4 regions of the Neorhizobium sp. 05N33 genome follow, and region 1 is predicted to be linked to each of the others. Evidence: riboswitches for the same ligand, from Rfam matches in the RefSeq annotation. Region 1 holds a riboswitch; each other region holds the start of a gene.
What was found. Region 1 has a riboswitch for cobalamin ahead of AC1DLT_RS00640 ((2Fe-2S) ferredoxin domain-containing protein). Riboswitches for the same ligand answer to the same signal wherever they lie in the genome.
Positions count from the first base shown of each region.

Region 2: another riboswitch for cobalamin. It lies ahead of AC1DLT_RS28655 (DUF1636 family protein); the one in region 1 lies ahead of AC1DLT_RS00640 ((2Fe-2S) ferredoxin domain-containing protein).
Region 3: another riboswitch for cobalamin. It lies ahead of AC1DLT_RS30275 (aromatic ring-hydroxylating oxygenase subunit alpha); the one in region 1 lies ahead of AC1DLT_RS00640 ((2Fe-2S) ferredoxin domain-containing protein).
Region 4: another riboswitch for cobalamin. It lies ahead of bluB (5,6-dimethylbenzimidazole synthase); the one in region 1 lies ahead of AC1DLT_RS00640 ((2Fe-2S) ferredoxin domain-containing protein).

Region 1 covers NZ_JBFTNK010000001.1:128,947-134,436, forward strand. Annotated here, with positions in the region: gene AC1DLT_RS00625 (sulfatase family protein) at 1-449, opposite strand, end outside; gene AC1DLT_RS00630 (LacI family DNA-binding transcriptional regulator) at 603-1,631, shown strand; gene aztD (zinc metallochaperone AztD) at 1,841-3,235, shown strand; cobalamin riboswitch at 3,284-3,478, shown strand; gene AC1DLT_RS00640 ((2Fe-2S) ferredoxin domain-containing protein) at 3,578-4,366, shown strand; gene AC1DLT_RS00645 (ABC transporter substrate-binding protein) at 4,384-5,490, shown strand, end outside.
Region 2 covers NZ_JBFTNK010000021.1:36,946-42,435, forward strand. Annotated here, with positions in the region: gene cobO (cob(I)yrinic acid a,c-diamide adenosyltransferase) at 1-493, opposite strand, end outside; gene AC1DLT_RS28645 (CbtA family protein) at 490-1,251, opposite strand; gene AC1DLT_RS28650 (CbtB domain-containing protein) at 1,265-1,441, opposite strand; cobalamin riboswitch at 1,479-1,707, opposite strand; cobalamin riboswitch at 1,767-2,006, shown strand; gene AC1DLT_RS28655 (DUF1636 family protein) at 2,114-2,524, shown strand; gene cobW (cobalamin biosynthesis protein CobW) at 2,521-3,558, shown strand; gene cobN (cobaltochelatase subunit CobN) at 3,577-5,490, shown strand, end outside.
Region 3 covers NZ_JBFTNK010000028.1:14,989-20,478, reverse strand. Annotated here, with positions in the region: gene AC1DLT_RS30285 (BA14K family protein) at 1-337, opposite strand, end outside; gene AC1DLT_RS30280 (BA14K family protein) at 532-951, opposite strand; gene AC1DLT_RS30275 (aromatic ring-hydroxylating oxygenase subunit alpha) at 1,060-2,304, opposite strand; cobalamin riboswitch at 2,408-2,637, opposite strand; gene AC1DLT_RS30270 (DUF6656 family protein) at 2,821-3,417, shown strand; gene AC1DLT_RS30265 (L-threonylcarbamoyladenylate synthase) at 3,451-4,428, shown strand; gene AC1DLT_RS30260 (FAD-binding oxidoreductase) at 4,456-5,490, shown strand, end outside.
Region 4 covers NZ_JBFTNK010000006.1:65,357-70,846, forward strand. Annotated here, with positions in the region: gene AC1DLT_RS16960 (class II 3-deoxy-7-phosphoheptulonate synthase) at 1-326, shown strand, start outside; gene AC1DLT_RS16965 (GFA family protein) at 486-896, shown strand; gene AC1DLT_RS16970 (NAD+ synthase) at 957-2,630, shown strand; gene AC1DLT_RS16975 (TolB family protein) at 2,640-3,476, shown strand; cobalamin riboswitch at 3,504-3,692, shown strand; gene bluB (5,6-dimethylbenzimidazole synthase) at 3,787-4,473, shown strand; gene AC1DLT_RS16985 (hypothetical protein) at 4,474-5,175, opposite strand; gene AC1DLT_RS16990 (NADP-dependent malic enzyme) at 5,320-5,490, opposite strand, start outside.

The DNA of each region.
Region 1 (5,490 bases):
CGATAATGTTCGCGCTGCTGTTTGACGAGGCCGTTGGCGGCAAGCGCCTTGTCCCACTCGTCGAAATACCAGCGGCCTTCCATATAGCGATCCTTGTTTTCCACGACGTAGCGCTCGTGGAAACCGGAATCCGAATTGTAGGGGATTGTATGCATCTTGCCGACGTTGACGCAGCGATAGCCGGCGTCACGTAGCTGCTCGACCCAGGTCCGCTGCCATGCCTGGCCGTTGGCCAGAACGCCCGTCGTATGCGGGTAGTAGCCGGTAAACAGGCTTGCGCGCGAGGGAACGCAGCTTGGCGCATTGACGTGGCAATTGGTAAACGCCACGCCTTTTTCGACAAGTCCATCAATATTGGGGGTCACGGCATAGGGGAACCCGAGCGCCGATATCGAGTCGTAGCGCTGCTGGTCCGTCATGATCAGAATGATGTTTGGCCTTTCAGCCATATACTGCTCCTCCGCGTCGCCGATAGCTGGCTTTCGCCTGCCGTGTCAGGCGAAAGAACGACTTCGGTCCCTCTTTCGCTTGCCTCCATTTCAAAAAGATGGCATAAAGTTACCGTTAACGCAACGATCACTCACGGGATTTTTTGAGCTGAGATGACGATTGAACTTTCCGACAAGGTAGCCCGCAACGTCCCGACCCTTGCTTCGATCGCCGAACGGGTGGGCGTTTCAGTCAATACCGTCTCGCGCGCGTTGCGCGCCCCGCACACGGTCCGCATCGAACTTCGCCGTCAGATCAATGCTGCGATGGAGGAGCTAAATTACGTGCCGAACCGGCTCGCCGGCGGGCTTTCGGGCACGCGCTCGGACATTGTTGGCGTTGTCGTCACCTCACTCTACTATTCCGAATTCGCCAATATCATCGATACGCTGCAATCAGCTTTGCTGGAGCATGACCTGCAGGTCATGCTCGCCAATACAAGGTACAATGCCGACCAGGAGCTGCGTCTCGTCCGGTCCATCCTGAGCTGGCGGCCGGCGGCCGTTGCCATCATCGGCGTCGACCATCCCCCGAAAGTCGTTGAGCTTCTGAAGGCAGCCGACATCCCGATCATCGAGATGTGGGACACGGGCGGTGAAGTGATTGATACCGCCGTTGGGTTCGATCATGCACGTGTCGGCGCAGCGCAAGCCAACCATCTCATAGGTCAGGGTTATCGGCGCCTGGCCTTCGTTGGCAGCGTTCGCGAAAACGATAAACGCGCCCAGAAGCGTTTGAGCGGGCTGGAAGCTGCGGCAGCGACGGCCGGCCTCCCCGACATCGTCAAGCATACGGCGCAGCAAGGCGGCAGCCCGGAACTCGGGGAGCGGCTTGCAACCGAGCTTCTGGAGCGCCATCCCGAGATCGACGCAATCGCCTGCAACAGCGATGTCGTTGCGTTTGGCGTGCTTCGGGCACTGCGGAAACTCGGCCGGCGCGTTCCTCAAGATATCGGCGTTGTTGGATTTGGAGACAACGAGGCGGCGAGCTGCGTTAGTCCCTCCCTAACGACGGTTCGCCCTGATCGCGAGCGTATCGGCAAGCTGACGGCCGAGGCGATCGTCGCACGGATCAACGATGCCAAATCATACACCGCACCCGTCGAATGGGAGCTTATCGTTCGGGAAAGTACAGTTCGATAGCTCCCGGCCATCCAAGGCGGTTGAAGCGTTCGTCTCCAGCGTTCGTTCGACATCCCACTCTCGGTCCAACTCTGCCAATCTTGTTTCGATCTGCATCGCGATCCGGCAAATGTCGATCATCGCATTCTCGGGGATTGACAACGATCGCGTTTGTAATGTTATAACATAATAACTAATGATCGAAGCTACCGTCAATCTGGAGACAAGTCATGTCACGGCAGAAATCTCAACCAACTCCGGTGACCGTTTTGACCGGCTATCTCGGTGCTGGCAAAACCAAGCTTCTCAACCGCATCCTGACGGAGCCGCACGGAAAGAAGTTCGCCGTCGATGAGATCGGGATCGACAAGCGAGGGCCGTCACCCGCCTCGTCTTTTCTCACTCGAAACCGTCTGCTGACAGCTGTCGCGTCAGGCCTCATCTTTGCTGCTTCCGGAGCGTTTGCCGATGATGATCATGAGACGAAAGAGGCATGGCGCCTGTTTGTCGGCGATCATACGAATCCAGTCGTCCGCGCCATCGACTTCGAGAACGGCAAGGAACTCGGCCGCTACGACGTCAAGGGTCCTGCGGCGCTGACCGCCAGCGCGTCCGGCCGGAGCGTATTCGCCACGCAGTCGGATCATGACATCGTGCACGTCCTCAAGACTGGCATCGATTTCTCCGATCACGGGGAGCATCGGGACCTGGAGGTTTCCGAGGTGGGGCTGTTGCCCGTGACTTTCGAGGGCAAGCGTCCTTTCCACGTCGTTCCACATGACGACCATGCGATCCTCTTTTACGATCGAGGCGGCAAGGCGGATATCATCGACGAAACGGCTCTTCTCGAAGGCAGGGCTGACGTGAAGACAGTCGACACGACGAAGCCGCATCACGGCGTAGCGGTGACGATGGGTCGTTTCGTGCTGGTGTCGGTCCCAAACACTGAAGTCGAAACCAAGCCCGACGAACTGCCGCCGAGGGTCGGTCTTCGCGTCGTCGATGAAGCGGGCAAGCAGCTCGGTGACGTCGCGAAATGCACCGATCTTCACGGCGAGGCCACTTCGTCCCTGCTGGTTGCTTTCGGTTGCAAGGAAGGCGTTCTTGTCGCCCGTCCTGGCGGACTTGATGGACCGAAACTGGAAATGCTCGCTTACCCATCTGACATGCCGAAAGGTTCGACTGGTACCTTGCTTGGCGGTAAGGCAATGCAGTTCTTCCTCGGCAACTACGGCGAGGACAAAATCGTCCTGATCGATCCGGACAGCGAGAAGCACTTCCGGCTGATCGCCCTGCCCACCCGCCGCGTCGACTTCCTGCTGGACCCAGCAACGCCGCGCAGTGCCTACATCCTGACGGAGGACGGTGATCTTCATGTGCTGGACGTGATCAAGGGCGAGATCGTTCGCAAAGCCAAGGTCACCGAGCCCTACAGCAAGGACGGCCATTGGCGTGATCCGCGTCCGCGCCTTGCCGTTGCGGACGGTCATGTCGCCATCACCGATCCGCGGCATTCGCTGGTTCGCATCATCGATGCGGAGAGCCTGAAGGAAGTCCGCACGATCCCCGTCGAAGGAAAACCCTTTACGATCGTTGCCGTCGGCGGCTCCGGTGCCTCGCATTGATGCGACGATGCTGCATGAAGCGGCGCCGTTGACAGTCGGCAGGGGGAGTGTAAGTTCGCGGCGTCAAGGTTCTTCCGTCCCCGGACGGAAGCTAAGAGGGAATCCGGTCAAAACCGGAGCTGTCCCGCAACTGTGAGCGGTGAGCCGTTCGCCCAACATGTCACTGGCAGCCAATGCCGGGAAGACGGGCGATCAAGGCTTTGACCCGCGAGCCAGGAGACCTGCCTGACAATAGAAATTCCGTGGTCGGGGTGTGCCACAGGAATGACGGTTCCGTCGGGCTATCCCTGCCTGCCGCAACCCTCATTTTTGCTGCCTCCTCCTTTGAGTGAGACGAAGGCAGTGAAAACACAGGGATTATCTTCCCAGAACGTATCCGGGCGCGCCGTCCTGCTGATTGCGAAATCCGCCTTTGCGGCATCGCCGCATCTGGAAATGCAACGGCTCGCGAAACTTGCAGCCGGCGTGACCGGAGCCGGAACGGTTCGGGTCGCCTTTACCGAACAGGGTACCCCCTCCCTGCGCGACGCGCTGTCCGATCTGCTCGACGAGGATGTCGAAACCGTCGTTATCGTGCCGCTCGTCCTGCCCATGGAGCCGAGCGTCCTTATCTGGCTGACGAAATCGCTGAAGCGCTGGAAGGCGGCCGATAGCCGGCGCTGGCCGGCCCTTTCGATCACCCGGGATATCGCCTCGAGCACGCTGATGGCGCGGCTGATCGGCGAACTGCTCGAAACCGCCGAAGCACTGGACGTGCCGCAGACCGACACGCCGCCCGTTGCCGAGGGATCGCTCGTGCCGGCCCAGAAACGTCGCGTGCTCGTCTGCCAGGGCGGTCCCTGCAACGCGGCCGGAGCCGATGTGATCTGGGGACATCTGCGCAACCAGCAGGAGCGGCAGAAACTGCGCACTGCCGGCGACGGCACGATGACCGCAAAATCCACCTGTCTCGGTCCCTGCAATCTGGCGCCCGTGCTGCAAGTGTTTCCGGAAGGAACCTATTACGGCGGCGTCAACGAAGACGCGATCGACCGGATCGTCGGCGAGCACCTGCTCGGCGGCGGGATCGTCGAGGACTTCGCCTATCACCCAACGGGCCGCAAGCAGCGGCTTCGCACCCCATCCGAATAGAACAAGAGGAAAGAGAATTGACGTCGCACACTCTATCGCGCCTGGCCGCCGCCTGGCTCAGTGCCGCCATCTTTGTCACCGCAGGCACTGTCTTTGCAGCCGAGCCGGTTCGCGCCGGCGCCACCTACATCACCAGTGGCACGGATCCGGCCAAGGGTTCGAACGGCTGGGCGCTGGTCAGCCACGGGGTCGGCGAGAACCTCTTCACCGTCGATCGGGACGGCAAGCTCGTGCCGGAACTGGCCGAAAAGGCGCAGCGCATCGGCGACCTGACCTGGACCGTGACCCTGAAACACGGCCGCCTGTTTTCCGACGGCACGCCGGTGACAGCCAAGGCGCTGGCAGCAGGTTTCGACAACACATTCGCCAACAACAAGGCGGCGCTCGCCACCGGTGGCAAGCTGACCTTCGAGGCGGCCGACGACCTGACGCTGAAGGTGACAACCGAAAAGCCGGTGCCTTTCATCCAGGCGCTCTTCGCCGAATGGCCGCTGATCGCCTACAAACCCACCGCGGCCGGCAACGCCGTCTTCAGCGGTCCTTATCGAATCTCGGGCTTCAAGGCGGATGCCTCAATCGCGCTCGAGCCTAACGCGCATTTTGCCGGCGCCGACAAGCGTTCGCCGGTTAATTTCCGCAAGTTCGGTGATGCGCAGACCCTGACGCTGGCGCTGGAAGCCGGCGAGCTCGATTTGGCTTTCGGCTTGCCGTCGGAAGTCGTGAGCCGGCTCCAGACAAACCCTGATCTGGCGATCAAGTCGTTCCCGGTCGGATACCAGTATCTCGCTTTCTTCAACACTGCCCGGCCGCCGATGGATGATGTGAAAGTGCGCCAGGCGATCGATCTGGCCTTCGACCGCAAGGAGCTTGCCACCGCGATCAACGGTGGCGACCCCGCCACCGGCGCCTACGCCTCCTATTTCCCCTTTGCGGGCAGAGAGGCACGCCCGACCGACCCTGCCAAGGCCGCAGCGCTTCTCGACGAAGCCGGCTGGGCAAAAGGCAGCGGCGGCATGCGCGAAAAAGGCGGCAAGCCCCTGCGCCTGCTGGTCATCACCTATCCGCAGCGTCCCGATCTCGTCACCATGCTGCCGGTGGTCAAGGCGGAACTCGCAAAGATCGGC
Region 2 (5,490 bases), on a different contig from region 1:
CCACATGCAGATCCGGCCGCCGTGCCTGTAGCGCGGCGACGATCTTGTCGAGATCGAGGTAATCATAGCGAAGCGCGATGTTGAGTTCGTCGAGGATGACGAGCCCGATCGTCTCGTCCGCCATCAGCTCGAGTGCCTTTTCCCAAGCCTTTTCCGCCGCGGCGACATCCCGCTTCAGGTCCTGGGTCTCCCAGGTGAAACCTTCGCCCATCGTGTGCCAGACGACGCGGTCACCGAAGACGGCAAGCGCCGGCTGCTCCCCGGTCGACCAGGCGCCCTTGATGAACTGCACGACGCCGACCCGGCGGTTGTTGCCGAGCATGCGCAGCGCCAGGCCGAAGGCGGCGGTGGATTTGCCCTTGCCGGGCCCGGTATGGACGATGAGAAGACCCTTTTCCTGGGTCTTCTCGGCGACTTCCGCATCTTGAACCGCCTTGCGGTTCGCCATCTTGGCGCGGTGACGCTCGACGGACGCCTCGTCGATCTCCTTCACCGGGAAACGAGCTTCGCCGGAGATCCGGCAGAAGCTTCCTCGCCAGCGCGGAACTTTTCGCGGACCACACCGGCCAGCGCACCGAGCACCGCCCAGAACACCAGGTTGGTGGCATAGACGGCGTTGACGAAGCGGGCATAAAGATCCATCGGCACGGCCGTTTCATGGCTTGGCGGCAGCGGCGCGCCAACCAGATGCGGCGCGATCAGAAGTATGATCGCAAGCGCTGCGAACGCGGCCGAACGGGTATAGGCAAGCAGGCCGAGGCCCACTGCCGTGCAGACCGCTGTCGAGACCCACCAGATCTGGCGCGGCCCGAGTTCCGCGGCCGGCATTCCGGGCAGTTCCGGCGGCAGGCCAAGGCCGGGCGCAAGGATGACGGCGAGGAAACCGGCAATGCCGAACATCAGGCCGCCGCGCCAGCCCTTGAAGCCGCCGAACGCTTCCGAGGCGGCGATGAGGACAAGGGCAAAACCGATAGCCGACAGCATGTCCGCGGCGAGTGTATAGATGAAACGCTCGAAGCCATCGGCGGGAGCCCAGGCTTCCTCGCCGTGGTGATGCTCGGCGGCGGATGCCGCAGCACCTGCGGCAGGTGCTGCGTCATGGCTGTGGCCTGCCTCGGGCGCGGCATTTTCGAACACTTCCGCCTGCAGGATCAGCGGCACGGTGGAGAAGCTCTGCATCACGGTAAGCAGCAATCCGGACAAAAGCCCGGCGATCACCGCCGTGAAGACGATGTTGCGAAACAACGACATTTGGGAGAACTCCTCAGTGGCAGGGGAAGGCGAGCGAGTGGCGCGTGTCATGCGCGGCATTGTGGACGACTTCCAGATGCGAGAAGCCGACAAAGCCAACGATGAACAGGCCGAGCAGGGCCGTCATGCTGAGGGGAATGATCTTCGAAGCGGAAATGGTGACTGCAGCTGCAGCAGAATTCAGTACCATGGTCTCGTCCTTTCGCCCTCCACCCGAGGGCCGTTCACGTTCTTTGCCGCCTCTGGCAGGTCTCCTGGCTCGCGGATCGGACGCCTTCTCCCGCCTTCCCAGGATACCGTTGGCCGGATTTCCCAGTGGCTTGACGGCCGGACGGCCGTTTTGGTCGAAGACTTTCCGCTTACAGTTGCGGGGGCAGCCGCGGGTTGGACGGCGGAATTCCGTCGTACCGCATTCCCTCTAAAACCCTTTCGGGCACCATAGGCTCGGTCACTATAGACGAATTCGGCGTGACGGCAATCGCCTTTGCGACGCATTGACATGGGCCTGCGACCGGGCTTACTTGAAAGGAGATGGTCCCTTTCCGGCAACGGGGAGGGCTAAGAGAGAATGCGGTGCGATCCCTTTTTCAGGATCAATGCCGCGGCTGCCCCCGCAACTGTAGGCGGCGAGCCATTGCCTAAAACGGCCATTTGGCCGTCAAGCCACTGGGAAATCCGGCCAACGGTATCCTGGGAAGGCAGGCAAATGGCGACGACCCGCGAGCCAGGAGACCTGCCGTCCGATTAATTTTGCTTCACCGGGCGGGGTGCTCCGGAGGAAGTGTCTCGATCACCGCAGAGGGATTTCGACCTTCTGCTCCGCGCCCCGATTTTTCGACCCCGGCGGGAACGCGGCTGACCGATGAGTGACCACCGACCAGATGATCCGGCAACCGCCGGCCCGGCAGATGTGACGATTTTCGTCTGCACCAATTGCCGCGATGCGTCCGACGGCGAAATCCGACCGGGCGTCGCGCTGATCGCGGCGCTGCGCGAGGCAGCAAACGGCAAGCCGCTCGCGGTCAAGCCGGTCACCTGCCTTGCCAATTGCGAAAAAAGCCCGAGCGCCGCCTTCAACCACAAGAGCGGCTGGTCCTATGTCTTCGGCCACCTGTCGCTCGACAATGTCGAGGACATCGTCACCGGCGCGATGATGCTGGCCGAGGACGAGCGCGGTTTCCTTCCCCTTCGCGGCCGCCCGACCTGCCTGCGCGGCAAGGGCATGACGGCCCGTATTCCACCCTTTCATCACCATGAGGACATGCCATCATGAGCGTTTCGTTCGACCGCGTTCCCTGCACCGTCGTTACCGGGTTTCTGGGAGCCGGCAAGACCACGCTGATCCGCAAGCTGATCGAAAACTTGAAAGGCAAGCGGCTGGCGATCATCGTCAACGAATTCGGCGATGTCGGCATCGACGGCGACGTGCTGAAGGGCTGCGGCGTCGAAAGCTGCCCGGAAGACAACATCATCGAGCTTGCCAACGGCTGCATCTGCTGCACGGTCGCCGACGATTTTGTGCCGGCGATCGACCGTATCCTTGCCATCGAACCCCGCGTCGACCACATCCTCATCGAGACGTCCGGCCTCGCGTTGCCAAAGCCGCTCGTCCAGGCGTTCCAGTGGCCTGACGTTAAAGCCCGAGTGACGGTCGACGCGGTGATTGCCGTGGTCGACGGACTGGCGCTTGCCGAAGGCCGCGTTGCCGACGATCACGAGGCGCTGGAAGCGCAGCGCGACGCGGACGGTTCGATCGACCATGACGATCCAGTCGAGGAAGTGTTCGAGGACCAGGTGGCCTGTGCCGACATGATCGTGCTCACCAAGAGCGACCTCCTGGATGCCGCCGGCCTCGCGACCGCCAGGGATCGCGTGTCCGCCCATCTGCCGCGTGCCGTGAAAATCGTCGCGGCCGCCAATGGCGCCATCGATCCGGCCGTACTGATTGGCCTCGGCCTCGCCGTCGAAGACGATATCGAAAACCGCAAGACCCACCATGACGACGAACTCGACCACGATCACGACGATTTCGACAGCTTCGTCGTCGATCTGGCCGCAGTCACCGATGCCGAACAGCTCGCCGCCCGCATTTCTGCGACCGCGGAGGCAGAGAACGTGCTGCGCATAAAAGGCTTCGTGGAAGTCGCGAACAAGCCGATGCGCCTGCAGGTTCAGGCGGTAGGATCGCGCGTGAGCCATTATTTCGACCGCGCCTGGGCGCCGGGCGAAGCGCGAGCAAGCCGCCTCGTCGTGATCGGCGAAAAGGGCATCGACCGCGCGGCGATCGAAAGGATGCTGGCCGCATAAGTAGGCCCCGAGGGAAGGATGCACATACTCGCCACCACATCGTCGTCGCTTGACGACCTCATCGAACCGGTCGACCTTAATCAGCCGCCGGCCGACGTGGTGGTGCTATCCTTTTCCGGCAGCGACCTGAACGGCGTTGTGGCCGTCTGGGGTCCGGATTTAACAAGCCTCCGCCTCACCAACCTCTCCGACCTTCGCCATCCTATGTCGGTCGATCTCTGGATCGAGAAGACGGCTACCCATGCCAAGGTCATCCTCGTCCGTATTCTCGGCGGATACGACCGCTGGGCTTATGGCGTGGAAGAACTTTCGCGCATGGCGAAGCGGAAAAAGATCGCGCTGGCGCTGCTGCCCGGCGAATGCAGCATCCGCGACGAACGACTGATCGCGGCCTCGACCGTTTCGGAAGACCGGATCGCCGGCATCCTGAGCTGCTTCCGCGAAGGCGGGCCGGCCAACATGCAGCTTCTGGCGAGGTTGCTGACGACGCTGGCCGAGGGCAAAACGGAACCGCTGCCGCAGGCAGCCCCGGTGCCGAAGGCTGGCTACTACGCGCCCGGAAAAGGCATCGTCGAGGCCAACGACCTGCTGGCCCGCTTTGTGCCGGATGCGCCGCGCTTGCCGATCCTGTTCTACCGCTCCATGCTGCTTGCGAATGACGCGGCGCCGATCGACGCACTGTTCGAGGCGCTGAAAAAGCGCGGTTTTGCACCGGTGCCAATCTTCGTCGGCGGACTGAAGGAGCCGGATGCACTGGCCTTCGTCGAACAGGCGGTCTCGGACCTGAAATCTGCGGCCATCCTTTCCACCACCGCCTTTGCCAGCGGCACTGATGGCAACGGTGAGACGGTCTTCGACCGCACCGGCGTGCCGGTCTTCCAGGTCGTCGTCGCCACGACCCGCCGCGATGGCTGGACGGAGAGCCGGCGCGGCCTCAACCCCGCCGACCTCGCCATGCACGTCGTCCTGCCGGAACTCGATGGACGCATTCTTGCCGGCGCGATCTCCTTCAAGGCAGGCGAAAGCTCCGCCAATCTCGTCAACCAGCCGGAACCGGACCGGGTCGAACAGGTCGTCGACCGTATCGCCGCCTTCCTGCGGATGAAGGCGGCACCGCGTGCCGAGCGAAAGATCGTTATCTTGATGCCGGACTATCCGAGCGCGCCCGGACGCACCGGTTATGCCGTCGGCCTGGACGTGCCACAGAGCGTGCTCGGGATGCTGCATGAATTATCGGTAGCCGGCTATGATATTTCGGATATCCCTGAGACTCCGCGTGATCTTCTCGATCGCCTGGGTGCCCAGTCCGCCGGCCACCCACGCGCCGCCTACGATCCCCTGCCCGTTGCAGAGGCGGCGTGGGGCGGGCCCGAAGCCGATGAAGACCTCAGGGACGGCACTTTCCGTTTCCGCGCCGCGAGCTTCGGCAACATCACCGTCGCGCTCGCGCCCGACCGCGGCCGCAATGCCGATCGCCGCGCCGACTATCACAGCCCGGACCTTCCCCCTCGCCACGCACTGATCGCCTTCGGCCAATGGATGCGCGAAACACTTGGCGCGCATGCGATCGTTCATGTCGGCGCGCACGGGACGCTCGAATGGTTGCCGGGCAAGACCGTGGCGCTGTCGAAGAACTGCTTCCCTGAGATCGTCACTGGCGGTCTGCCGGTCATCTATCCGTTCATTGTCTCCAATCCGGGCGAGGCGGCGGTCGCCAAACGGCGGATCGCCGCCGTCACCATCGGCCATCTGCCGCCGGTCCTGGCCGACGCCGGCCTTTCCGACGAACAGAAGAAGCTGGAACTGCTGGTCGACGAATATGCCCAGGCCGACGGGCTCGACCGCCGCCGCCGCGACCGGCTGGCCAGGCTGATCGTCGAGACCGCCCGCGACACCGGACTGGCCGGCGAGGCCGGCGTTTCGAACAGTGAC
Region 3 (5,490 bases), on a different contig from region 1:
TGTCGTCCCCGCCGCCATAGACCGGCGCCGGCTCGACGTAACGCGGCTGGGAGGCAATGGCACCGCCGATCAGCGCACCGGCACCAAATGCCGCCAGCGGGAACCAGTAGCCGTTATGGCGGCGATAACCCGGGCGGTAGTCGCGATAACCACGATACCCGCCATACCAGCCGCCGCCATGGCGACGATACTGCACGAGGGTCGCGTCGGCATTGGCGTTCGTTTCGATCCCGGCGGCCGGAGCGGTCGGTGCCGGCATCGCCTGAGCCGGCATCAGCGAGCCGGCGAGAACGGCAGCAGAGATGCCCGCAACCGCAATCTTCTTCAAAAGAGTCATATTAAGTCCCCCATATCCCTTGTCGGTGTTTCAATTTTTGCCAGCCAATTATTTCAGTATGCAGCGAAATAGAATTTCGCTGCAACCCTTGGGAAGTTCATCCTGAATGCGTGATTAACGTGCGCCGCGACAAACAAGCCCGGCCACCGGCTTACGCCGCGACCGGGCTCCGCGTCGAGAGGGCCAATACCTGCTTACCTGTAAGGCGAGATGCAGCGCGCCCGCACGCCGGCGCGCGGTGCATAGGTATCGTCCCAGGCCCGATAGCTGCGATAACGGCTTTCACACCAGGCGACGTGGCGGCTGCCATAACCCCGATCCGCCTGGATAGCGCCGCCGATAATGGCACCGGCACCGAAGGCGGCCAGCGGGAACCAGAAACCGTTGTGATAACGATAACCGGGGCGGCGGTCGCGGTAACCGCGATGGCCGCGATACCAACCGTATCGGTCACGCCGGAAGTCGCGACGGTACTGGACATTGGTGACATCGCCGGCGGCCGAAATGCCGGATGGCGGAGCCGGCATTTGGACAGCCTGCGCAGGTACAAGGCCAGCAAATGTCGTGACAACGGCGACTGCCGCTGCGGTCAGGCGTAGGCGAAAGGCGTTCATGCGGGGTGCTTCCTCATTCTGATTTTCAATCAGAAAACAACGCCACACGCGGGATTCCGTTCCTGGAGCCACGCCCCGCGCCGATCAACGCCGATCACGAATTGGCGATCAGGCGACGATCGAAAGTTTCGCCTGGTCGCCCTGCAGCCGGTTGACCATGAAGTTCGAGTACCATTCGACGAACTGCATGACGCCGCCTTCGTGGAGTGGCGAGTAAGGACCGGGCTCGTAGGCGGGCGAGCGGATGCCGAAAGCGTTTTCCTCCACGATCTGGCGGTCCTGGTCGTTGGTCATGTTCCAGACATGGGTCAGGTCTTCGAGATTGTAGTCGACGCCCTCAACCGCGTCCTTGTGGACCAGCCATTTGGTGGTAACCGCCGTTTCTTCCGGCCCGAGCGGGGTGACGCGGAACGAGATCGCGTGGTCACCGAGAATGTGGTTCCAGCTGCTTGGATAGTGGAACAGCAGCATGGTGCCGATCGAATTGATCGTCACGTCGTCGGAGAGTTTGCGYTGTACGGCGTTGCGGCCGCTCATCGTATAGCTCTCGGCATCCTCGATCAGCGGCATGCGCGCGACGCGGAACTGGCCGGTCTCGTCCATCCGGAATTCGCTCGGCAACCCGGCCTCCTCACAGCGCTGCCAATGGGCGGCGATGACCGGATCGTCCTTGGCGCCCTGGACACCGGTCGCGGTCGGCGATTCCGGATAGGTGCGGCAGAGCTCCGGATGGTTGGCGGCGCAGTGGTAACATTCGCGGTTGTTTTCCCAGACGAGCTTCCAGTTGCCCTTCTCGATGATCGTCGACTGGTGCGCGACCTTGGCTTCCGACAGGCGGTGCGGGGCCATATAAGGCTCGATGGCGGCGCGAACCGGCGCGAAATCCGGCGCCTCGTTGGCAAGACAGATGAAGATAAAGCCGGCGACGCTCTCGCAATGGACCTTCTTCATGCTGAATTGGGTCTTGTCGAAGTCCTGGCCCATCTGGCGACCGACCAGAAGCGAGCCGTCCAGCTCGTAGGTCCATTGATGGTAGGGACAAACGAGCCGCACCGCCGAGCCATGTTCCTTGGTGCAGACACGGCTGCCACGATGGCGGCAGGTATTGTGCAGCGCCCGGATCTGGTTGTCGCGGCCGCGCACGATAACGACCGGATAATCGCCGATCTGCAGGGTGAAATAGGCGCCGGCCTTGGGCAGCTCGCAATCATGCCCGACGAACAGCCAGTCGCGGTACCAGATCATTTCCAGATCGAGCTTGAAATAGGCGGGATCGGTATAGAAGGGCTGTTCGAGGCTGAACCCCTCGCGGCGGTTCTTGAGCTGCCGCAGGGCCTGATTGCGAATTTCCATATACTTACCTTCCTCGTCAATGTGGACAGCGGAAGGACATGGAAATGCCGGCCGGCCCCAGGCCCGCCCCAAACCCTGTCCCGAACGCCCGCCGCGTCCGGTCGTCATCTTTTGTCCCGAGGCTGGTTTCCGGGCTCAGGAGCTGTCCGTTGCGGGACGGGCTCGGCGCCTTCCCGGGCGGCCTTTTCGGCTCTTTCCCAGTGGCCTGTACCAAGCTTTGTTGCTCCACCACCGTTGCGGGGGCAGCGCCGGATCAAGGTTTCGAAGACCCCTGCCGGCTTCCCAATTCTCCGCCTTCCCTAGACAGGCGGCACCTCAAGATCGAGGCGGATATAACCATCGAGCGGGCGTGTCGCATAGGCGACATTGCGACATCGGCAACCGCGTTGGCGACAGCGGCGAAACGGCCCGGAATGCAACACTCCAGCCCCGCGAAAGCGAAACCTGTCATTAAGGGATAAGCCATAAAATCCCGGCTCGAATGGGAGCGATGCCACCGTGCAGGCCAAGGGGAAAATCCGTTACTATAAAGCTCCTCCACCAAAGCCTCCGGCGCCGGTGGCAGTGAAGACCGCTGCCCATTCCGAATTCCTTCGGACGGGGCGCATCGCCCGCTACAATCCGATCTGGCTGCCGGAAGAGCGCCGTTATCTCACCCATGACGAGGTCGCCGAGCGCACAGGCAAAAGGCTGGAGGCGGCCGGCGAGACGAGCCACAACCGGATCAACTCCTTCCATCGCTCGATCAAGTTTCCGAAGATCATCTTTCACCACACGCTCGATGAGCGGCCGCATCTCGGCTATTGCCATGTCACGGCGGCAAGAACGCAGCTTGCCCACGGCGTGCCGGTAAGCTGGTCCTTCTACATTGCCAACTTCGTTTCCGAGATGGGCGGGGAGGAAACGTTCTTCGAGCGTATCAGCACGGCCTATTCGCGCATGTATTTCGCCGTCGCGGTCGAACGAGAGGCCGGCCAGCCGCTGCAGATCAACCGATCGATCCGCAAGAATGGCCTTCTGTTCCGCACCAACGATCCGATGGAAGCGATCAAGAACGTGCTGATGCTCGGCACTTCCAACGAAATGCTCCGCGAGATCATCAAAAAGCTATGAAGACGCCGGGCTCCGCGTTATTGACGGGCGGATATGACGGCTCAAATCATCGACATCACCCGGGACCATGACGGCGCGCTCGCCCAAGCCTGCGCCGTGCTCGGCGGTGGCCTACCCGTGGCGATCCCCACCGAGACGGTCTACGGGCTTGCGGCCGATGCCACCAATCCCGCCGCCATCACCCGCATCTACGAGACCAAGGGCCGGCCGCGCTTCAATCCGCTGATCTGCCACATGTCGGATCTAGCCATGGCCGAGCGTTATGCCGACTTCGACCCGATTTCGCGAAAGCTTGGCCAAGCCTTCTGGCCGGGCCCCCTCACCCTGATCCTGGCCCTAAAGCCCGAAAGTGGCATCCACGCGCTGGCGACGGCCGGGCTCGATACGGTCGGCATCCGGCTTCCCAAGGGCTTCGCTTCCGATCTGATCCGCGCCTTCGGCAAGCCACTCGCGGCGCCGAGCGCCAACACGTCCGGCAAGGTGAGCCCAACCAGCGCCGCCCATGTGGCCGACGACCTGGGCGACAAGCTGGCTTTGATCATCGACGGCGGCGCGGCTCCGGTCGGTGTGGAATCGACCATCGTTCGTGTCGAGGATGGCGTGATCCGGCTGCTGCGGCCGGGTGGGGTGGCCGTGGAAGAGATCGAACGTGCAACCGGCCTTGCGGTGATCCGACCGGAAGGACCAGCGGCAATCATCGAAGCTCCCGGCATGCTCGCTTCCCATTACGCGCCAGGAGCGGCGGTCAGGCTCAATGCCGACCATGTCGAGACCGGCGAGGCATTGATCCGGCTCGGTTCTGCTCCCGTGAAAGGAATGGAACTCGCGACGGCGGTTTTTGATCTGAGCCCGTCGGGCGATCTTGCGCAGGCGGCGGCAAACCTGTTCGATTACCTGAAGCGGGCCGACGCCACCGGCGCCGCCAGCATCGCCGTCACGCCCATTCCCGACCATGGGCTCGGCGAAGCGATCAACGACCGGCTGGCGAGGGCCGCCGCCCCGCGAGAATGAGCCGGGGCAAAAGAGGAGGAGACGTTGATGGATATTTCCGGGCCGAAACCAGAACTTCTCGACCGCTTCGCCGCGATCGTCGGCGAAAATCACGTGCTGCGCGACGCGAACGATCTTGCGCCGCATCTGGTCGAGGGCCGCGGACTCTACCGGGGTTCCTCTCCGATGCTGCTGAAGCCGGGCTCGGTCGAGGAAGTGTCCGCGATCCTAAAGCTCGCGAGCGAGACAGGCACGCCGATCGTGCCGCAGACCGGCAATACCGGCCTTGTCGGAGGCCAGACGCCGCGCACCGGCGGCAGCGACCTGATCGTCTCGCTCGAACGCATGAACCGCATCCGTGACGTCGATCCGGTCGCCAACGTGCTGGTCGCCGACGGCGGCGCCATCCTTGCCGACGTGCAGAAGGCGGCGGAAGCCGTCGACCGGCTATTTCCCCTGTCGCTCGGCTCAGAGGGCTCCTGCCGCATCGGCGGCAACCTCTCCACCAATGCCGGCGGTACTGCCGTGCTCGCCTATGGCAATACCCGCCAACTCTGCCTCGGGCTCGAAGTGGTGCTGCCGACCGGCGAGATCTGGGACGGCCTGCGCCGGCTCAAGAAGGACAATACCGGCTACGATCTGCGCGACCTGTTCATCGGCGCGGAAGGCACGCTCGGCATCATTACCGGCGCGGTGCTGAAACTTTTTCCGCAGCCGGTCGGGCACCAGGTCGCACTTGCCGGCCTCAATTCGCCGGCAGACGCGTTAAAACTCTTCGAGCGGGCCTCGAACCTCTGCGGCACGGCGCTGACCGGTTTCGAGCTGATGCCGCGCATCGGCATCGAATTCGTGGTCCGGCATATAGAGGGCGTGCGCGATCCGCTCTCCGAGCCGCATCCATGGTACGCGCTGATCGACATCTCGACCTCGGATTCCGCCGAGACGGCTAGTTCCATGGTACAATCGCTGCTCGAACAGGGTTTCGAGGCAGGCCTCATCCGCGACGCCGTGATCGCCTCCTCCGTCGCGCAGCAGAAGGCGCTCTGGCACATGCGCGAAAGCATGTCGGATGCGCAGAAACCC
Region 4 (5,490 bases), on a different contig from region 1:
GCGATCCGATGCACGGCAACACGATCACGCTCAACAGTTACAAGACCCGGCCGTTCGACCGGATCCTGTCGGAAGTCGAAAGCTTCTTCCAGATCCACCGCGCCGAAGGCACCCATCCGGGCGGCATCCATATCGAGATGACCGGCAAGGACGTCACCGAATGCACCGGCGGCGCCCGGGCAGTAACGGCGAGCGACCTGCAGGACCGTTACCACACCCATTGCGACCCGCGCCTCAACGCTGACCAGGCACTGGAACTGGCCTTCCTGCTCGCCGAGCGGATGAAGAGTGGCCGCGACGAAAAGCGGATGGTCGTCAACGGCTGAACCGCCGCGCATCATCGTTGAAATCGGAGAAGGCCGGCGGCGACGCCGGCCTTTCCGTATCTTGATATAGCTTCCGTTGATGATCATCATCAGCGGAATAGATTTGACCCCGCGGCCCACGCCCGCGACACTGGGCCGTCGCTTCGTCGAGGATGGTGCATGCAGCAGAAGAACAGCGGTCGTTGCCTGTGCGGTGCGATCCGGTTTGAGACGGTAGGTCCGCTGCGGACAGTCACGGCCTGCCATTGTTCGCAATGCCGCCGCCAGACCGGGCTTTATTATGCGGCGACCAGCGTTCGTGCCGAAAACATGACGCTCAAAGGCGAGGAGGCACTCAGCTGGTATCGCGCCAGCGATGAAGCGCGGCGCGGCTTCTGCTCGCAATGCGGCTCTGCGCTGTTCTGGCAGGCGGAGGGCGCGGCAAGCATTTCGATCCTGGCGGGCGCTTTCGATCAGCCGAGTGGACTTGTCATGGGCGAGCATATCTACTGTGCCGACAAGGGAGATTTCTACGAACTGCCGGAGGACGGCGTGCCGCATTATCCGGGCGATCGTCCCGCATCTGCCTGAACCATAAAAAACTCTCGGAACAACGTTGCCGCGGTCTGCTGCGGACATTAAATCGGTACCATGACCCAGGATATCAGCCAGACATTTCGTATCGCCGTTGCCCAGCTCAACCCGACAGTCGGCGATATTGCCGGCAATCTGGCGCTGGCCCGAGAAGCCAGAAGGGATGCCGCCCGTGAAGAGGCGGATCTCATCCTCTTCACTGAGCTCTTCCTGTCCGGTTATCCGCCGGAAGACCTCGTCCTGAAACCGGCTTTCCTCAACGCCTGCCTGAAGGCGGTGGAGGAGCTTGCGGCCGATACGGCAGACGGCGGCCCCGGCGTCATCATCGGCTTCCCGCGTCAGGGCAAGGAGGGCCGGCACAATTCGATCGCCGTGCTCGACGGCGGCAAGGTGATCGCCGTGCGCGACAAGATCGACCTGCCGAATTACGGCGAGTTTGACGAAAAGCGGGTCTTCATCGCCGGCGAGATGCCGGGGCCCGTCAATTTCCGCGGCGTGCGACTCGGCATTCCGATCTGCGAGGATATCTGGGGCGATCTCGGCGTCTGCGAGACGCTCTCGGAAAGCGGGGCGGAAATCCTGCTCGTGCCGAACGGTTCGCCCTATTTTCGCGGCAAGGTGGATATTCGCCATCAGGTCGTTCTGAAGCAGGTGATCGAGACCGGCCTGCCGATGATCTACGCGGCCCAGCTCGGCGGTCAGGACGAACTGGTCTTCGACGGCGCAAGCTTCGCCTTCAACACCGACAAGTCGCTCGCCTTCCAGATGAGCCAGTTCGAGCCGGCCGTCGCCGTCACCGAATGGAAACGGATTGGCGAGACCTGGCACTGCGCCCGCGGACCGATGGCGCGCATTCCGGAAAAGGAGGAGGCGGATTACCGCGCCTGCCTTCTGGGGTTCCGCGACTACGTCAACAAGAACGGCTTCAAGTCGGTCGTTCTCGGCCTGTCCGGCGGCATCGACAGTGCCATCTGCGCGGCGATCGCTGTCGATGCGCTGGGCGAGGAGAGGGTGCGCACGGTGATGCTGCCCTATCGCTACACCTCCGAGGATTCGCTGAAGGACGCAGCCGATTGCGCCAGGGCGCTCGGCTGCCGGTACGACATCGTGCAGATCGCCGAGCCGGTGGACGGTTTTTCGTCAGCGCTGGCCGAGCTGTTCGAAGGAACCGACGAGGGGATTACCGAAGAGAACCTCCAGAGCCGCGCCCGCGGCACGATCCTGATGGCGATCTCCAACAAGTTCGGCTCGATGGTGGTGACGACCGGCAACAAGTCGGAAATGTCGGTCGGCTACGCGACGCTCTACGGCGACATGAACGGCGGCTTCAATCCGATCAAGGACCTCTACAAGATGCAGGTCTACGCGCTGGCCGCCTGGCGCAACGAACACCTGCCGCCGACGGCTCTTGGCCCAAGCGGCGAGGTGATCCCGAAGAACATCATCTCCAAGGCCCCGTCCGCGGAACTCAGACCCAACCAGACCGACCAGGATTCGCTGCCGCCCTATCCGGTGCTCGACGACATTCTCGAATGCCTCGTCGAGCTGGAAATGGGCACCGAGGAGATCGTCGCCCGCGGCCACGACATCGCGACTGTTCACCGGATCGAACACCTGCTCTATCTCGCCGAATACAAGCGGCGCCAATCGGCGCCGGGCGTCAAGATCACCAAGAAGAATTTTGGCCGCGACCGGCGTTATCCGATCACCAACCGTTTCCGCGATCGATAGGAGAGGATCATGGCCTCGCGCAGCTCGGTCGAGATCTTTAATATCCGGACGAGGGTGATGCGAGTGGTCTGGCAGACGGAAGCCCTCTTCGAAGCGCCCAACTGGTCGCCGGACGGGCGTTACCTGATGCTCAACAGCGAGGGCCTGATCTATCGTCTGTCACCGGAGGGTGGTGACGGGCCTGAACCGGTCGATACCGGCTTTGCCCGCCAATGCAACAACGACCACGGCATTTCGCCGGACGGTTCGCTGATCGCCATTTCCGACAAGGTAGAGTTAGGCAAGTCGGCGATCTATGTCCTTTCCGCCGGTGGCGGCGTGCCGCGGCTGGTAACCCGGAACCTGCCGTCCTACTGGCATGGCTGGTCGCCGGACGGAAAAAACTTCGCCTATTGCGGCATCCGCGGCGACGAGTTCGACATCTATACCATCGGCATCGAAGGTGGCGCAGAGACGCGGCTGACATTCGGCGAGGGCCGCAATGACGGGCCGGACTATTCGCCGGATGGAAAATGGATCTATTTCAATTCCAGTCGCACCGGGCTGATGCAGATCTGGCGCGTCCCGGCCGCAGGCGGCGCGGCCGAGCGGATCACCGACGGCGGTTACGGCGACTGGTTTCCGCATCCGTCACCGAAGGGTGACAAGATCGTTTTTGTCTCCTACGACGCCGATGTCTTCGACCATCCGCGCGATCTTGACGTCCGCGTCAGGCTGATGGACATGGACGGCGGCAATGTCGAAACGGTGTTCGAGCTCTTCGGCGGGCAAGGCACGATGAATTCGCCGAACTGGTCGCCTGATGGCGATGAGTTTGCCTATGTGCGCTATTTCCCTGTCGCATGAACGCCTTGCGCCGGGGATAGCGTAAGGGCATAAACGATCCTGTCAGGTGCCGGCGACAAGCCGGAGAATCGGGAATCCGGGGTGGAACCGGAACGTGCCCAACGCTGTGAGGTGGACGCTCGGCCGCAATATATGAAAGCCACTGGGAAACCGGGAAGGCGGCGGTGCAGGCGGATGAAACCAAGTCAGAAGACCGGCCTGACGAGATAGACCAGCCCGCGCGGACGGCGGAAAGGTTTCGGACCTCTTTTTGCCCAAAGGCTTCGTGCCGGGAAGGCAAGGGAGCGACGGCATTGTTGGGGACTTAACGATGCAGACTGATCCTTTCGCGCATGCCTTGCTGCCTGCAGGCGAGTTTTCCAAGGTCGAACGCGCCGCTGTCTACCGGGCGATCGAGACACGCCGCGACGTGCGCGACCAGTTCCTGCCCGATCCGCTGCCGGACGACCTGGTGATGCGGCTGCTTGGCGCCGCGCATTCGGCACCCTCGGTCGGCTTCATGCAGCCATGGAATTTCATCCTCATCCGCGATCAGGCGGTACGCGAGGCCGCGCGGGCCGCCTTTTCGCGCGCCAATGACGAGGCCGTGGAGATGTTTGCCGAGGAAAGCCGCGACCTCTACCGCAGCCTCAAGCTCGAAGGCATTGTCAAGGCGCCGCTGTCGATCTGCGTTACCTGCGATCCGGACCGCGCCGGTCCGGTCGTGCTCGGCCGCACTCACAATCCGCGCATGGATGCCTATTCGACCGTCTGCGCCGTGCAGAACCTCTGGCTCGCGGCAAGGGCCGAGGGCGTCGGTGTTGGCTGGGTCAGCATTTTCCGCGACGAGGACGTGCGCGGGCTGCTCGGTATTCCCGACCGTGTCGAGATCGTCGCCTGGCTCTGCCTCGGTTATGTCGATCGGCTCTACGGCGAACCCGAACTGGCGCTCAAGGGCTGGCGCCAGCGCTTGGGCCTGGACGCGCTGATCTTTCAGGACCGATGGGACAGCCGCTGATTATTGCTGCGGCTGTGGTCCTGCCGATTTCGGATTGGTGAGATCAATACCCGCTTCGGGCAGGAAGGTCGGCCCGACGGTGCGCACCTTTTTGCTGGGGTCGTATGGCCGCTCCGGCGGCGGCGTGAGCACTGGCGGCGGGACCGCGGTCGCCTGCGGCTTTTGCGGCGGGTGGGTGCGCAGGTTGGTAATTCCGGAATAAGGCTCCTCTTGCCTGGGAAGTTCGATGCCCGGCACCTTTCGCTTGTCGTCGACTACAGGCGGCAGCGGCTCGAAAGAAGGGATGCAGCGCTGTTCGCGAATGGCGGCGAGAATGGCATTGCGCTCTTCCGAGGGCAGGATTATCTGCCGCGAACCGTTGCGCTCAGCCGTCAGCGTGTCGCGGCTCTGCTCCATTCTTCCCAGCGCATCTCGCATCTGGCCGCAGACTTCGGCATTGGGGCCGCCGAGGACCACGACGCTGCCGTTGCCGCAGCCGGCGCGGCGCATGTCGACCCGCAGTTCACGGATATCGGCATTATATTCGCCGAGCTGCTGGGCATAGCTGCGCGCCGCCGACGTATTGCCGATGATCTCCGGGCTGTTTCCAAGTTTCCGGTAAAGCGCTGCGCAAACGGCAGGGTCTCCCGCCAGCGCTGCGGCAGGCAAAAACAAGAGCGGTATGGTCAGCAGGCCGCGAAGCGGTATCGGCAATTCCGGCATCCTCTCCTTTACTGGAAGATGACATCATGGAACGTGCCGGTTGATAATCTCATAAAGCCGAGACCACCGCATGGCGAAATCTATCCAAGGGCCGGTTGAGCCCCGGGCGGGGCTCAAGACATCGCATCGAGAGAGTTATTCAACTCAGGATTGAAATTGCAGATTGGGCTGCGATGCCTCCACGACGGCGAGTGCCGCCATGTTCACCACGCCGCGCGACGTGACCGAGGATGACAGGATATGCGCCGGCTGGGCCGCCCCGAGAAGAATGGGGCCGACATGCAGAGCATCCGTGAGGTTGCGGACGAGACCGAG